DNA from 4 places in the Nocardia sp. NBC_00511 genome. Region 4 is predicted to be linked to each of the others. Evidence: riboswitches for the same ligand, from Rfam matches in the RefSeq annotation. Region 4 holds a riboswitch; each other region holds the start of a gene.
The links. A riboswitch is a leader RNA that binds a small molecule or an ion and turns the genes downstream of it on or off. The one in region 4 is predicted to bind cobalamin.
Positions count from the first base shown of each region.

Region 1: another riboswitch for cobalamin. It lies ahead of metE (5-methyltetrahydropteroyltriglutamate--homocysteine S-methyltransferase); the one in region 4 lies ahead of OG300_RS09620 (CbtB-domain containing protein).
Region 2: another riboswitch for cobalamin. It lies ahead of glyA (serine hydroxymethyltransferase); the one in region 4 lies ahead of OG300_RS09620 (CbtB-domain containing protein).
Region 3: another riboswitch for cobalamin. It lies ahead of OG300_RS22100 (HoxN/HupN/NixA family nickel/cobalt transporter); the one in region 4 lies ahead of OG300_RS09620 (CbtB-domain containing protein).

Region 1 is NZ_CP107849.1:425,758-429,387, forward strand. It holds gene metE (5-methyltetrahydropteroyltriglutamate--homocysteine S-methyltransferase) at 1-2,179, opposite strand, end outside; cobalamin riboswitch at 2,299-2,490, opposite strand; gene OG300_RS02045 (nickel-binding protein) at 2,583-2,834, opposite strand; gene OG300_RS02050 (AraC family transcriptional regulator) at 2,870-3,630, shown strand, end outside.
Region 2 is NZ_CP107849.1:1,881,347-1,884,976, forward strand. It holds gene glyA (serine hydroxymethyltransferase) at 1-1,251, opposite strand, end outside; cobalamin riboswitch at 1,379-1,586, opposite strand; gene OG300_RS08875 (histidine phosphatase family protein) at 1,682-2,245, opposite strand; gene OG300_RS08880 (SDR family NAD(P)-dependent oxidoreductase) at 2,382-3,125, opposite strand; gene OG300_RS08885 (lycopene cyclase family protein) at 3,168-3,630, opposite strand, start outside.
Region 3 is NZ_CP107849.1:4,708,068-4,711,697, reverse strand. It holds gene OG300_RS22105 (SDR family NAD(P)-dependent oxidoreductase) at 1-733, shown strand, start outside; gene OG300_RS22100 (HoxN/HupN/NixA family nickel/cobalt transporter) at 675-1,763, opposite strand; cobalamin riboswitch at 1,794-1,989, opposite strand; gene OG300_RS22095 (T6SS immunity protein Tdi1 domain-containing protein) at 2,022-2,456, opposite strand; gene OG300_RS22090 (cyclase family protein) at 2,552-3,535, shown strand; gene OG300_RS22085 (DoxX family protein) at 3,539-3,630, opposite strand, start outside.
Region 4 is NZ_CP107849.1:2,028,547-2,032,176, forward strand. It holds gene OG300_RS09605 (FAD-dependent oxidoreductase) at 1-943, shown strand, start outside; gene OG300_RS09610 (hypothetical protein) at 976-1,452, shown strand; gene OG300_RS09615 (VOC family protein) at 1,471-1,902, opposite strand; cobalamin riboswitch at 2,355-2,484, shown strand; gene OG300_RS09620 (CbtB-domain containing protein) at 2,525-2,737, shown strand; gene OG300_RS09625 (CbtA family protein) at 2,759-3,607, shown strand.

The DNA.
Region 1 (3,630 bases), 1.6 Mb from region 4:
CCGGGTTCACCCAGAGTCGTTCCGCCGCAACGGCTTGCAGCGCCTCACGCAGTGAGGCGGTGATCTCGCCGGTGCTCGGCACCCGGGGAGAGTGGATGTCGTAGACGCCGGGGCCGACCCCGAGGCTGAAGCCCGCGGCATTGAGGTCGTCGAGGACCTCCATGTGCGAGCGGGCCGCCTCGATGGAGGTGACGTCGGCGTCGAGGGCGGCGATGGCGTCGATCACCGCACCGAACTCCGAATAGCAGAGGTGGGTGTGGATCTGGGTCGCATCGGAGACGCCCGAGGTGGACAGGCGGAAGGATTCGATCGCCCAATCCAGGTATGCGGCTTCGGCTTCCGCGCGCAGCGGCAGCAGTTCGCGCAGGGCCGGTTCGTCGACCTGGATGATGCGGATGCCCGCGGCCTGCAGGTCCACCGTCTCCTCGCGGATGGCCAGGGCCACCTGCCGGGCGGTGTCGGCGATCGGCTGGTCGTCGCGCACGAACGACCAGGCCAGAATGGTGACCGGGCCGGTGAGCATGCCCTTGACCGGCTTGTCGGTCAGCGACTGCGCGTAGCCGATCCACTCCACCGTCATCGGCTGCCGCCGTGCCACATCGCCGTACAGGATCGGCGGGCGCACGCAGCGGGTGCCGTAGGACTGCACCCAGCCGTTGGCGGTGGCGAAGAAGCCGTCGAGCTGTTCGGCGAAGTACTGCACCATGTCGTTGCGTTCGGGCTCGCCGTGCACCAGCACGTCGAGGCCCAGCTTCTCCTGCAGCGCAATGACATCCGCGACCTCGGCGCGCATCCGATCGCGGTACTGCTCGGCGGTCAGCTCACCCTTGACGAACGCGGCGCGGTCCTTGCGGATGGCGGGCGTCTGCGGGTACGAGCCGATGGTGGTGGTCGGCAGCAGCGGCAGGTGCAGCCGCTGCTGCTGCAGCACCCGGCGATCCGCGGCCGGCGCGCGCCGGATCGCGTCGGGTCCGAGCGCGGACAGCCGCGCCCGCACGGTGTCGTTGCGCAGCCGCGAGTCGATGGCGCGGGTCGCGAGAGCCGCACGGGCGGTGGCCAATTCGTCCGACACCGCCGCGGTCCCGTCGTGCAGCGCGGTGGCCAGCAGCGCCACCTCGGCCACCTTCTCCGCACCGAACGCCAGCCAGGAGCGCAGCGTCGGATCCGGAGCGGCCTCGGCGTCGAGCGAATACGGCACGTGCAGCAGCGAACTGGAGGTCGAGACCACCAGCGTGGCGGTTCCGGCCAGCAGCGTCGCGAGGGTGGCCAGCGCGTGATCGAGGTCGGTGCGCCACACATTGCGGCCGTCGACGACGCCCGCCACCACCAGCTTGCCCGACAGGGCGGGCGTGCCCACCACGTCCTCGACGGTGGTGCCGTACACGAAATCCAGTGCCACGCCTTCGATTCCGGTCGCCGCCAGCACCGGCAGCGCCGGTCCGGGACGGCCGAAGTAGGTGGCGACCAGGATCGCGGGCCGCTCGGTCACTGCGGAGAGCTCGGAGTAGACGTGCTCGACCAGCGCCAGTTCGACCTCGTCGAGATCGGTGACGAGCACCGGTTCGTCGATCTGCACCCACTGCGCGCCCGCCTCGGCCAGCAGCCGCAGCAACTCCTGATACAGCGGCAGCAGCTCGGCGAGGCGCCGCAGCGCATTGCCCTCGGAATCCTTGGCCAGCTTCAGGAAGGTGAGGGGACCGATCAGCACCGGCCGCGCGGGCACCCCGAGGTCGATCGCCTCGCGCAGCTCGCCGAGCAGCTTGCGCGCGTCCAGCGCGAACGCGGTGTCCGGACCCAATTCCGGCACCAGATAGTGGTAATTGGTGTCGAACCACTTGGTCATCTCCAGCGGTTCGACGGTGTCGGTGCCGCGCGCGGCGGCGAAGTACCGGTCGAGCGGATCGGCGATGTCCGCCACCCGCGCGGGCAGCGCACCGAACATGGCCGCGGCATCGAGGATCTGGTCGTAATAGGAGAAGGTGCCGACCGGCACCGAATCCAGGCCGCTGGCCGCCAGCGTGGTCAGATGGGCGACGCGCAGTTCGCGGCCCACGGTGTGCAGGGCCTCGGCGTCGATGCGGCCCGCCCAGTACGACTCGATGGCCTTCTTGAGTTCCCGGCGCGGCCCGATGCGCGGAATGCCGAGAACCGTTGCGGTGAACGGTGAAGTGGTAGTCACGGGATCGATCTCCAGTGTCCGAAGCACTGGCCGCCGCCACACGCGCGAAGCGGACCCGGGCAGCGCGAAGCGGCCTGGAGTCCGTCCGCCCGGTCCACGAGGCGCCGACCGCCGGATACGGCGTATCCGGCACGGTCGGCAGGTCTTCGGACTCGCAGGCACCGGCCTCGATGGCCGACCTAGTGGCCGTCGCTTCCCAGATTCTCACCCAGTGCGTATGACGGCGGTCGTTCCTGCATACCGCTGCGGGACAGTCCCGGATTCCCACCGGGTTCCCTCTCGCCGGCCGACCCGTCGCCGGGTCGTACGGTTTCGACGCCGGGCGCGCGGACGATGGGTGCACCGATCCTGATCCGCGCCTGGCGAACCGACTGCGGGTCCGAGCATATCGGCCCGCCGGCGGTCACTTACCCTCGGTCACCTCGTGGATCTCGTCGGCGACCAGACCGTGCGCCTCGCGATGCACCAGCGCGGCGGTCTCGGCGTCCGGCGCGGAGACCAGGCAGAAGATCTGCTTGCCGTCCGCAGCCAACCAGTAGTTGCAGTAGTCGACGCCGTAGGCGGACTGGGCCGCGAGATCGGCGGCGTGCGCGGCGGCGGCCTGCTCGGCGTCGACCGGCTCGGGCAGGTTGTGAATATCCATGAACAGCGGCATTGGGAGCTCCCTTTCGTTGTGACACCATCAGTTTCGTGAGCAGTGCGCCGCGAGGCCATGACCCGCTCCCCGGGATACCTGATCAGGACGCCACGACCACCGTCGTGGCGGTGAACGCGGCGGGCGACGCGAACGTATCTCTGGATATGAACGTGACCGTCGAGATGAACCCGGACCTGAACGCGGCCGCCCCGGCGGACGCCGTGCTCGCCAGGCTGCGGCTGACGGGTGCGATCTTCCTGCGCGCCGAGTACACCGAACCGTGGGCCTACGAGTCGATGACCTGCCACGACACCGCGCTGGCACTGCGGCCCGGCAGCGATCGGGTCACCCTCTTCCATGTGGTCGCGACGGGCAGCTGCTGGGTGCATCCCGAAGGCGGCGACCGACTCTGGGCGCACGCCGGGGACGTGATCGTGCTGCCGTACGCGGACGTGCACCGGATGGGCGGCGTCGACGACGCGGAGGTGGTGCCGCTGTCGGACTTCATGCTCGTCCCGCCGTGGCGGACCATGCCGGTGCTGCGGCACGGCGGCGCGGGCGCGCGCACCGAGGTGGTGTGCGGCTACCTCGACAGCGCCGACCCGCTCTTCGATCCGGCGCTGCGGGCGCTGCCGCGCGCCTTCGTGGTGCGCCCGACCGGCGCGGCCGCCGAATGGGTGCGCGCCACCATCGATTACGCGCTCACCCAGGTATCCGGGATTCACGGCGGCGCGGTCGGCGGCCGCCTGCCCGAGTTGCTGCTGGTGGAGGTGCTGCGGCTGTACCTGGCCTCGCGGCCGGCCGTGGACTGCGG
Region 2 (3,630 bases), 150 kb from region 4:
CAGCTTGCGCACCCGAGCCCGCAGCGCGTCGAGATCGGCGCTGCCCGCCAACGCGGTCGCGATGATGTCGGCGACCTCGGTGAACTCCGCGTCGCCGAAACCCCGGGTGGCCAGCGCGGCGGTCCCGATCCGCAGACCGGAGGTCACCATCGGCGGGCGCGGGTCGAACGGAACGGCGTTGCGGTTCACCGTGATTCCGATCTCGTGCAGCAGATCTTCACCCTGCTGCCCGTCGAGTTCGGAGGCTCGCAGGTCGACCAGCACCAGATGCACATCGGTGCCGCCGGTCAACACGCCGATCCCGCGCTCGGCCACATCACTGCCGTTCAACCGCTCGGCGAGAATCCGGGCACCGGACAGCGTGCGCTGCTGCCGAGCCACGAACTCCGCACCCGCGGCGATCTTGAACGCCACCGCTTTCGCCGCGATCGCGTGCATGAGCGGTCCGCCCTGCTGCCCGGGGAACACCGCACTGTTGAGCTTCTTCGCGAACTCTTGCTTGGCCAGGATCAGCCCGGAGCGCGGACCACCGAGGGTCTTGTGCACGGTCGAGGAGACGATATCGGCGTGCGGGACCGGTGACGGATGCAGTCCGGCCGCAACCAAACCCGCGAAATGCGCCATATCCACCCACAGGTACGCGCCCACCTCGTCGGCGATCTCCCGGAACGCCGCGAAATCCTGCTGCCGCGAATACGCCGACCACCCCGCCACGATCACCCGCGGCGAGGTATTGCGCGCGATCCGCCGCACCTCGTCCATATCGATGCGGTGATCGTGCTTGGCGACCCCGTAGGTGTGCGCCTTGTAGAGCTTGCCGGAGAAGTTCAACTTCATGCCGTGGGTGAGATGCCCGCCATGCGCGAGATCCAGTCCGAGCAGCCGCTCGCCCGGATTCATCAGCGCCATCAGCACCGCGGCATTCGCCTGCGCCCCGGAATGCGGTTGCACATTGGCGAATTCGGCCCCGAACAGTTCCTTGGCCCGATCGCGGGCGAGGGTCTCCACCACGTCGACGTGCTCGCACCCGCCGTAGTAGCGGCGGCCCGGATACCCCTCGGCGTACTTGTTGGTGAGCACACTGCCCTGCGCCTGCAGCACCGCGCGCGGCACGAAATTCTCCGAGGCGATCATCTCGAGGGTGTCGCGTTCGCGGGCGAGTTCACCGGCCATCGCGGCCGCGAGCTCGGGATCGAGCTCCGCGAGCGACTGTGAAACGACCGAGGCGGTGGAGGTATTCGCTGTGACCACTGGTGGACTCCATTGCAGAGTGCGGGACAGCCGCCGCCCTACCGGAGCACACACCGGCCGCGCGACAGCGAGTCGCGGCAGCCGAGTGGTGATACGCCCGATCCACGAGGCGACGACCGCCGGATACGGTGTATCCGGCACAGCGGGCAGGTCTTCGGACTCGCGGGCACCGATCCTTCATCTCGAAGGATCCACCTACTGGCCGTCGCTTCCCGGGCAACGTGCCCAGTGCGTGTGACGGCGGTCGTTCCCGCTCACCGCTGCGGGACAGTCCCGGATTCTCACCGGGTTCCCTCTCACTCGCCCCCGGCGTCACCGCCGGACGCGAGCTTCGACGCTCACGATGGACTCGGGGCTCCGAATGCCACACCGCCAGCGAACCAGCTGCGCAATCAGCATAAACACCGTTGACCGCGCACGGAAACACGGGTCACAGGGAATGCGCGGCCTCGCGCAGCGTCCAGGAACCGCCGCGCTGATGCAGCGTGGTCGCCGACAGCGGCGGAATATCGAGACGCCAGAACGAGATCGGGGGAGCCGCCAGCGCGATCAGGATGGCGGAGCGCACGATCGCCGGATGCGTGACCGCGATGATCCGCTCCGGATGCTCGGCCAGGCCGTTCATCCACGTCCGCGTCCGCTCGATCACCTGGATGATCGACTCCCCTTGGTGCCCACGGTATTCCGGATCACCGAGCCAGCCCATCAGCGACTCGGGGGCGAGATCGGTCATCTCCGAACCGGTCCAGTCCCCGCAATCGAGGTCGCGCAGTGCGGGTTCGGTGTCACCGGTGAGACCGAGCTGCGCCGCGGTCTGGGCGGTGCGCGCCTCCGGTCCGATCTGGACCACGTCGGCCCGCAGCGCGCTGTGATCGGCCTTCTGCACCGCGCGCAGGCCCAGCTCGTTGAGCGGTTCATCGGCGGCGAAACGCGCCGTCTGCACCGCGTCGGTGATCGCATGGGTGATGAGCGTGAGTCGAGTGACCGCGCTCATGCCGCAGAGCTCGTGACCATGGGACTCTCCTGAACCCTCGAGGGGATGACGCGTCCCCGATCTGTGGTGGTAGACGATACGAAACCGCCGCAGCGCCGGTCAATCCGCGGGCTGCCGGGCGCGTTCGGGTTGCGCCTCAGCCACGTCCGAGCAGGGTGCCACCGTTCACCTGCAGGATCTGCCCGGTGGTCCAGGCGGCGTCCGGCGAGGCGAGATGAGCGATGGCCGCGGCGATCTGATCGGGAGTCCCCGCCCGACCCAGCGGGATCTGCGCGACGCGGTCGGCCTCGAGCTCCGGGGTGAGGCGGGTAGCCCAGAATTCGGTCGCCGGCACGAAACCCGGAGCGACGACATTGACCGTGATGCCTTGCGGCGCAAGCTGACTCGCCAGACCCAGCGCCCAGCCGTGCAGCGCGGCCTTGGCCGCACCGTAGGGGCCCGCGCCGCGCAGGGCGGCGATGGAGCTGACCGACACGATGCTCGCGCCGGGCCGGGACAGGTCGGGCAGCAGCGCCTCGGTGAGCAGCACGGCGGTGATCACGTTGATGCGGAAGGCATCGGTGTAGGCGTCGGCGAGACCGGTCAGATCGGTGGAGGGCTGGTTCGGGTTGCCGCCCGCATTGTTGACCAGGACATCGATCGGGCCACCGGCGACCAGCTGCGCCGCGAGCTCGGTGACCTGGTCCGGGTCGGCGAGGTCGCCGGTCGCGAAACCCACACGGTCGGAGTCGAATTCGGTGTTCAGCTCGGCCGCCGTGGCCTTCAACACCTCCGATCGGCGACCGACGATGGTCACCTCGTCGCCTCCGGCGGCCAATCGCCGCGCCACCGCCCTGCCGATTCCGGTGCCGCCGCCGGTCACTACCGCTCGTCGCGTCATCTGCGCTCCCACTCGATGAATCGTTCTCTCGCCGAACCTACTTCAAGCAGGATCGGTGCTGTAGGCGGTATTTGTGGTGGCACCCGGGCGCGGTGACGGCATTGTGACCGCGCGGGCGAGAATTCCACGCAGCCGCCACGGCAGGGCGGCGAACAGAGCGGTCATCGCCGTCGCGGTGGCGCGCAGCTCGTCGCGGCCGGACAGATACGCCCGCTGTGAGGCGATGGGCAGGGTGAAGAAGGCGTCGAAGAACACCGGCAGGTCCGCGGGGGGCAGCGCGAGCAGCGCACGTAATCCGGCCTGCCGCAGGCGATATACGGCGCGGGCGGACCCGGGCCAGATGGCATCGCCCGCCACCACGGCGTCGGCCAGTCGCAGCGAGGTGGCGACGCTGTATCCCGTCGCGGGATGCATGAGCGCGCCCGCCGCGCCGAACGCGGTGCCCGGGATGCCGCCCTGCACCGGGAACCGGACGCGTTCGACGGTCTCCTCGCCGGTGAGTTCG
Region 3 (3,630 bases), 2.7 Mb from region 4:
CGATCCGGCGAAGGGCGAGGCGCTGGCGCGAGCCGCGCGGGTGCACTTCCTGCCCGCGGACCTGAGCGTGGTCAGCGAGAACGAACGGGTGATCGCTGAGATCGAGACCGCGCACGACACCGTCGACGCCCTGCTGCTGTTCGCCAACCGGGTCTCCGCCCGCCGCGTCACGACCATCGACGGTTTCGAACGAACCTTCGCGCTCTACTACCTGAGCCGATACCTGCTGTCGCACCGGCTGACCCCGCTGCTGCGGCGGGCCGAGCGCCCGGTGATCGTGAACATCGGCGGCGTCGGCGTCCGCAAGGGTGCGATCGACTGGACGGATCCGCAACTGGCAGACGGTTACAGCGCCGTGCGCGCACAGTTGCAAGCCGGACGTGCCAACGACCTACTGGGCGTCGCGTACGCCGAATCCGGCGGTGTGCCGTATGTGCTCTACCACCCGGGATTCACCCGCAGCGGTGACCTGTCGCAGCTGAAGCCGCTGGTCCGCTGGATGATTCGCGGCCTCGCCCGGCTCTCGGCCCAACCGGTTGCTGCCGCCATCGAGCCGCTGCACGCCTTCGTGGACTACTCGTCCACCGCGCCGCTGCGTGCCGTCGATCGCGGCCGCGACCTCGAATTGTCGCTACCCACACTGGATCCCGGCGACGCCCACCGCCTGGCGGACCTCACCGCGAACCTGCTGCGCCCCACCGGTCCTCGACCCGCGCCAGACGCCAGTAGGTGAGCGCGACCGCCCACACCACGACGAACAGCCCGACGATCACGAAACCGACGTTGTTCAAATCGATTCCGGCGATCCACGCGGTGATCGGATCACTGAGGTCGAGCTTGTCGTGCAGGATCCCCACCAGTTCGATGGTGCCGATCAGGAACGCCACCGCGATCGACAGACCGGTGATGGTCAGGTTGTAGTACACCTTGCGCACCGGATTGGAGAACGCCCAGTGGTAGGCGAAATTCATGAAGGTGCCGTCGAGCGTGTCGAACAGGCTCATCCCCGCCGCGAACAGCAGCGGCAGGCAGATGATGGCGTACCAGGGCAGTCCGGCGGCCGCGCCGGAGCCGGCCATCACCATCAGGGTGACCTCGGTGGCGGTGTCGAAGCCGATTCCGAACAGCAGGCCCACCGGGTACATCTGGCCCGGCCGGGTCACCGAGCGCGTCAACCGCCCCAGCATCCGATTGAGGAAACCGCGGCTGTCGAGATGCTTCTCCAGCTCGTGCTCGTCGAACTCGCCGTGGCGCATGGCCTTGAACACCCGCCAGATCCCGGCGAGCGCAACCAGATTCAGCGCGGCGATCAGATACAGGAAGGTCCCCGACGCCACCGTGCCCAGCAGACCCAGATCCTTGCGGACCACCGAATCGTCATCGGTCAGCGTGGTCGCCAGCCGGGCCCCCGCCGCGATGCCCGCGGCCAGCAGCACCACCACCGTCGAATGTCCCAGCGCGAACCAGAAACCCACCGATACCGGTCGCTTGCCGTCGGCCATCAGCTTTCGGGTGGTGTTGTCGATGGCGGCGATATGGTCCGCGTCGAAGGCGTGCCGCATGCCCAGCGTGTACGCAGTGATGCCCAGCCCCAGGCCGAACACCTGGGTGCCGACGGTGTAGTGGTGCGGTATCACCAGCGCGAGCAGGATGCCGAAGGCGATCACATGCAGCACGGCGATCGCGGCGAGTAGTCCGCCGGTGCGAATCCAGTCGCGGCGCTCCCAGCGCAGCACGGGCACGGCGGTATCGGTGACGGTCATTATCGGATCGGCCTTCCAGCACCTCGTGGAAACGGGTCAAGCTGCCGTGGCCGGTCTCCTGGCTGACGGGTCCAGCATCGACGCACCTGGCCTTCCGGTATCACTGATCCCGTGGCCTGCCCGCTGGCTGCGGGCCGGACGATGCGCCGACTTCCCGATCACAGTGGCGAGGGCCGCTCCGGTTTCGACACCGGAATTCCCGTACACCACGGCGTTCCACACGCTAGATGCCGATTGTCGAATCGGACAAATGGGGTCTCAGTCGAAGTCCTGGGCCTGCGCCACCAGGTCGAAGAACGACCACACACCGCCTCGCTGATACGACTCCGGGGATTCGGAACCGCCCAGGAACGGGTAGGGCGTGGCGATGTAGACCTCGTTCTCGGCCAGGGGGCCGATGAGCCGCCGGATCTTGGTGACCTGATCGGGTTGCAGCACATAGGTGATGACGCTCGGGTCGAAGAGCACCTCGGTGACGAACTCGCCGACCTCGGTGAACGGGCCGTAGGTCTTCACGCCCGGGCTGTAGGGGTCGAGCAGGCCGTACTCGCCGGTGCGGGTGCTCATCAGGAAGGCGTGACCCAGGTCCGAATAGCCGACGACGGTGTCGAACTGCGGGTAGTGCTCGGCCCACGCGGGCATCACGCGATCGAAACGCTGCGAGGGGATCAATCGGAAGGAAACGCTGGTCACCGGATTCATCCAACCAGAGCGGGCGGGACCGGCTCTCGACAGGCCGCGCGCGGGCGGGTAAAGATCGATGCAGCATTCGAAGTGGAGGCGTTTCGGTGACCGATCAGTGGCGCGAAGTCGCGAACAAGGTACGCAACTGGGGCCGCTGGGGGGAGGACGATCAGCTCGGCACGCTGAACCTGATCACCCCCGCCCGAATCGCCGCCGGCGCCGCCTGCGCGCGGGCCGGGCGCAGCATCCCGCTCGGCATTCCTTTCGACGCCTACGGACCGCAGGGCGCGAGCGGCTTCCGCCGCAACCCCATCCACCTCATGGCCGTAGACGGCGGCGACGCGAACTTCGCGGCGAACCTCGAGGGCTGGGGCGGACACACCGAAGCGCAGATCGCGGGAATGTACGCCGCCGGTCCCATGCGCTTCAACGACGACTACATCATGATGCCGTTGCAGTCGGCCACCCAGTGGGACGCGCTGTCGCACGTGTACTACGACGGGCTGCTCTACAACGGCGTCCCGGCCGCCGCCGTCACCAGTTTCGGAGCGACGAAGCTGGGGATCGAGCACTTCGCCGATCGCGGCGGAATCATCGGCCGCGGCGTACTGCTGGATGTCGCAAGACATTTCGGGGTCGAGCGGCTGTCGGCCGGGACGGTCATCACGCCGCAGGATCTCCAGGCTGTGGTGGATGCCCAGGACGTCGAGCTGGCGGGCGGCGACATCCTGGTGATCCGAACCGGCTGGTGGACAAGGTTTCTGGAAACCCACAAGCATTCGGAGTGGTTCGCGGGCAGTCCCGGACTGAGCTGGCGCTGCGCACAGTGGCTGCACGAGAACGAGATCGCGGCCGTCGCGGTGGACAATCCGGCCGTCGAGGTGATGGTGCCCGAGGACGGGGTGCTGCTGCCCCTGCACATGATCGCACTGCGCGATATGGGCACGCCGCTCGGGGAGATCTGGGACCTGGAAGCCCTCGGCCGGGACTGCGCCGAGGACCAGATCTACGAATTCCTGCTCTGCGCACCGGTTCTGAAGATCCCGGGGGCCGTCGGATCCCCGATCAGCCCCGTCGCGATCAAATAGCCTTCAGAACGCGGCCAGTACGCAGGCCCCGACGAACATCATCTGAACCGCGGCGCGCAGGGGCAGCGGCATCGACTTGACGCCGACATCCTCGC
Region 4 (3,630 bases):
GTACGACTTCGACTATATGAAGCAGGAACAGGCCGGGACGGTGCCGCTGTCGGCGCTGAACCGGGAATCGTTGTACGGCAATAACTTCGGTAAACAGAGTTTGGACAAGACCTACCTCGCCGAGGCTGCCGCGACCGGTCGGGTGACCGTTGTTCCCCTGCATACTGTCGCCCGCGTGGCCCCGGCGCCCGGCGGCTACCGGGTGCAGATGGATCAGATCGGCACCGACGGAAACGTCATCGCCACCAAAAACGTTGTCGCACAGCGTGTTTTCTTCGCCGCGGGCAGTGTCGGTACGAGCAAACTCTTGGTCACGCAGAAGGCGACCGGAGCGTTGCCCGACCTCCCGGACTCGGTGGGGTCCGGTTGGGGCAACAACGGCAATGTGATGGCCGCCAGGCAGAATCAACTCACCGATCCGACCGGGGTCAACCAGTCCACCATCACTGCTCTCGGCATCGACAACTGGGACGACACCGCCGGCCCCGCGTTCGCCGAAATCACCTCATTCCCCATCGGCATCGAAACCTTCGTGAATTTGCACCTGGCCATCACCAAGAACCCGAATCGCGGCACCTTCAGCTTCAACCAGGCCACCGGCCGGGTGGACCTGGATTGGCAAACCGCGTGGAATCAGCCGAGCATCGACGCGGCCAAACGCATCCTCGACCCGATCAATGCCAGCGCGGGCACCACCTACCGCAACGACCTGTTCGGTGACGGCAAGATCTGGGGCGACGAGTTCGCCTACCATCCGCTGGGTGGCTGCGTGCTGAACGAGTCGACCGACAATTACGGGCGGCTGACCTCGTATCCGGGCCTGTATGTCATTGACAGTTCACTCATTCCCGGCTCGACCACCGTGAATCCGTTCGTCACGGTGACCGCGTTGGCCGAACGCAATATTGCCGCCATTATCGCGAGCGATATGGGGAATCGGTGACCTACTCGCGTTTCAAACCTTACGATCACCGGGTGAAAGCTGTTGCCTCGGTTCCTCTGGCCGCCATCGCCGTGTTGTTCGCCACCGGAATCGCCTCGGCCGCACCGGATATGACAGCGGCATCGGCACGCGACATCGCCTTGACCTACCTGCGGGCGTTGCCTGGTCGCGATGACGACACCGTGCCTTTCGCGCCGGATTGCACCCGTGTCGAAAACGGCGTGGTGACCGGACTTTCCGGTGCCGACCTGGCCAACTATATGGACACCGGCAGCCAATCCCAGACCGTGCTGCGGATCTACAACCTCACCTTCGCCGACACTGCGGACGGGGTCACCGCGCACTACAACGTCGACGGCGGCATCCTCGGTACCCGCATTGCCACCGACGATGTCACCGAGCGCTTCGTGGTCGCGAACGGCCAGATCAAATACATCGAAGCGACCAACGTTCCCACTCTTGCCGCGCTCCCGGACCGCCCCGGCACAATCGTGCTCTATAACCGCTGACGGTCAGCCCTGTTCGCTTCAGTCGGTCTCGTCGGCGGGATCGCGGAAGATGTCGAGGATCCAGGTGATCTCGAACCTATCCTGAAGGATGCCGTAGAGCGGTGACCACTGTGCGCGTCCGAGCGGGACGACGATCTTGGCACCGACCGCGAGCTTGTCCCAGGATTCGGTGATCTCCTCGGGTAGGTCACCCCGCACCGACAGGCAGAACGAGTTGTCGCCCCGGCTCCACGGCGTGTGGGCGGGGACGTCGTAGCCCATGATCCAGAAGCCGTTGGGCGCGGCCAACTGACCCCACATGACATCGTCGGCGCCCGCGGCGGTGGTCGGCACCTGTGCCTGCTCATAGGTGATCAGCGTCAGCTCACCCCCGAACACCGACTGGTAGAACGTCAACGCCTCCCGGGTCTCACCACGAAAGTTGAGCTGTGCGACCACATTTACCGCCATTGCACTCCCTTTCCCCGGCCGGACCGAGACCCGATACCTCCCAATTCGAGCACACCTGAACCGTTCCGTGGGGAGTTCGGCACTACGGTGTGGCGGCACCCGATACCGCGATTCGCCACGACGACAAAACCTTTCGGTACCGACCACGGTTCGCCGAGGTGTCCGGACTTCTGACGGTGGTAGCGGGCAACCACAGCCGCCCGGGGCGATCACGCCCGGCCGGTGGAGAGGCTCCGATGGCACCGGCTGAACACGACCGGGATTCAGTCGGTGGCGACTGGCCCGAGGGTGTCCAGCCGGACGCCGAAGTTCGACGGCTTGTCGGTGACGCGGCCCTCCGCCCTCGGCATCGTCTCCTGACCGGGCGATATGCCGGGCCGCCACTGTTGCCGGGGAGCCCTGCCGGCGCCCGCCAGGTGATTGGTCAGAAATCATTGTGGCCGTGCGTTTGACCTGTTTGCAGGTGGTTTCGTATCGTCATGTGATCGGCGATTCGTGGAATCCGGTGAAAGTCCGGAACGGTCGCGCCACTGTGAGCATCCTCGGGTGTGAGTCAGACCCTCGGGCGCCGTGTGTCGTATCCGTGTAGGGGCGCGAGTTCCCTACTGCACTAGGAGTCCTCGTGGCTACGTCTTACGCTCCCCGCTCCGGCCTGGGTGCCGCATCGCTTTCCATCCCGACTCCCGTGTGGCTGATCGGCACCACGGTGCTCGCGCTGCTGGCGATCTACTTCATCGGCGTCGATCAGGGCGCGGTGTCGATCTTCGGCAGTGACATGCATGTGCACGAGTTCGTGCACGACGGTCGCCACTTCCTCGGCTTCCCCTGCCACTAGCCGAGGGAGCGAGCATTCATCATGGAGAAATCCATCATCGGCCGCGGCGTCCTGCTGGGCGCGCTCGGCGGCCTGATCGCGTTCATTTTCGCCCGGATCATGGCGGAGCCCATCATCAATCGGGCCATCGACTACGAGTCCGGGCGTGACGATGCGCAGATGGCCTTGGACAAGGCCGCCGGTAAGCCCATGGACGACATGGGCCCGGAGATCTTCACCCGTTCGCAGCAGCAGAACCTCGGTCTGCCGTTCGGCATGATCCTGTTCGGTGCGGCTCTGGGCGCGCTGTTCGCGGTGGTCTACTACCTGGCGCTGCGCCGGGTCGGCAAGGTCACCGCCCGCAATCTGGCGCTGCTGGTGGCGGGTGGCATGTTCCTGACGCTGTATGTGGTGCCGTTCCTGAAGTATCCGGCCAACCCGCCCTCGATCGGGCACCCGGACACCATCAAGGAGCGCACGGGGCTCTACATGCTGATGATCGTGTTGAGCGTGGCCTTCCTGCTCGGCGCGATCTGGCTGGGCCGCAAACTGGCCGCGCGACTGGGGAATTGGACCGCGAGCATCGCCGCGTCGGTGTCGTTCGTCGTGGCCGTGGGCGTGGTCATGCTGATCCTGCCGTCGCTGGGTCACCTGTCGGAGAACAAGGCGTTCGGCGACTTCGACACCGAGACCCCGCAGCCGCTCAAGGATGCCTCGGGCGCGATCGTGTACCCGGGCTTCCCGGCCGACGATCTGTTCCACTTCCGGCTGTACTCCTTTGCCGCACAACTGATCCTGTGGGTCGTCATCGGTGTCGGTTTCGCCTGGCTGGCCCCGCGCCTGCTCGGCGAGCGTGCCGCGGACGCTCAGGTGGCGGCGTCGGTGTCCTGACGCCTCGAACCCCACTGGGCGGG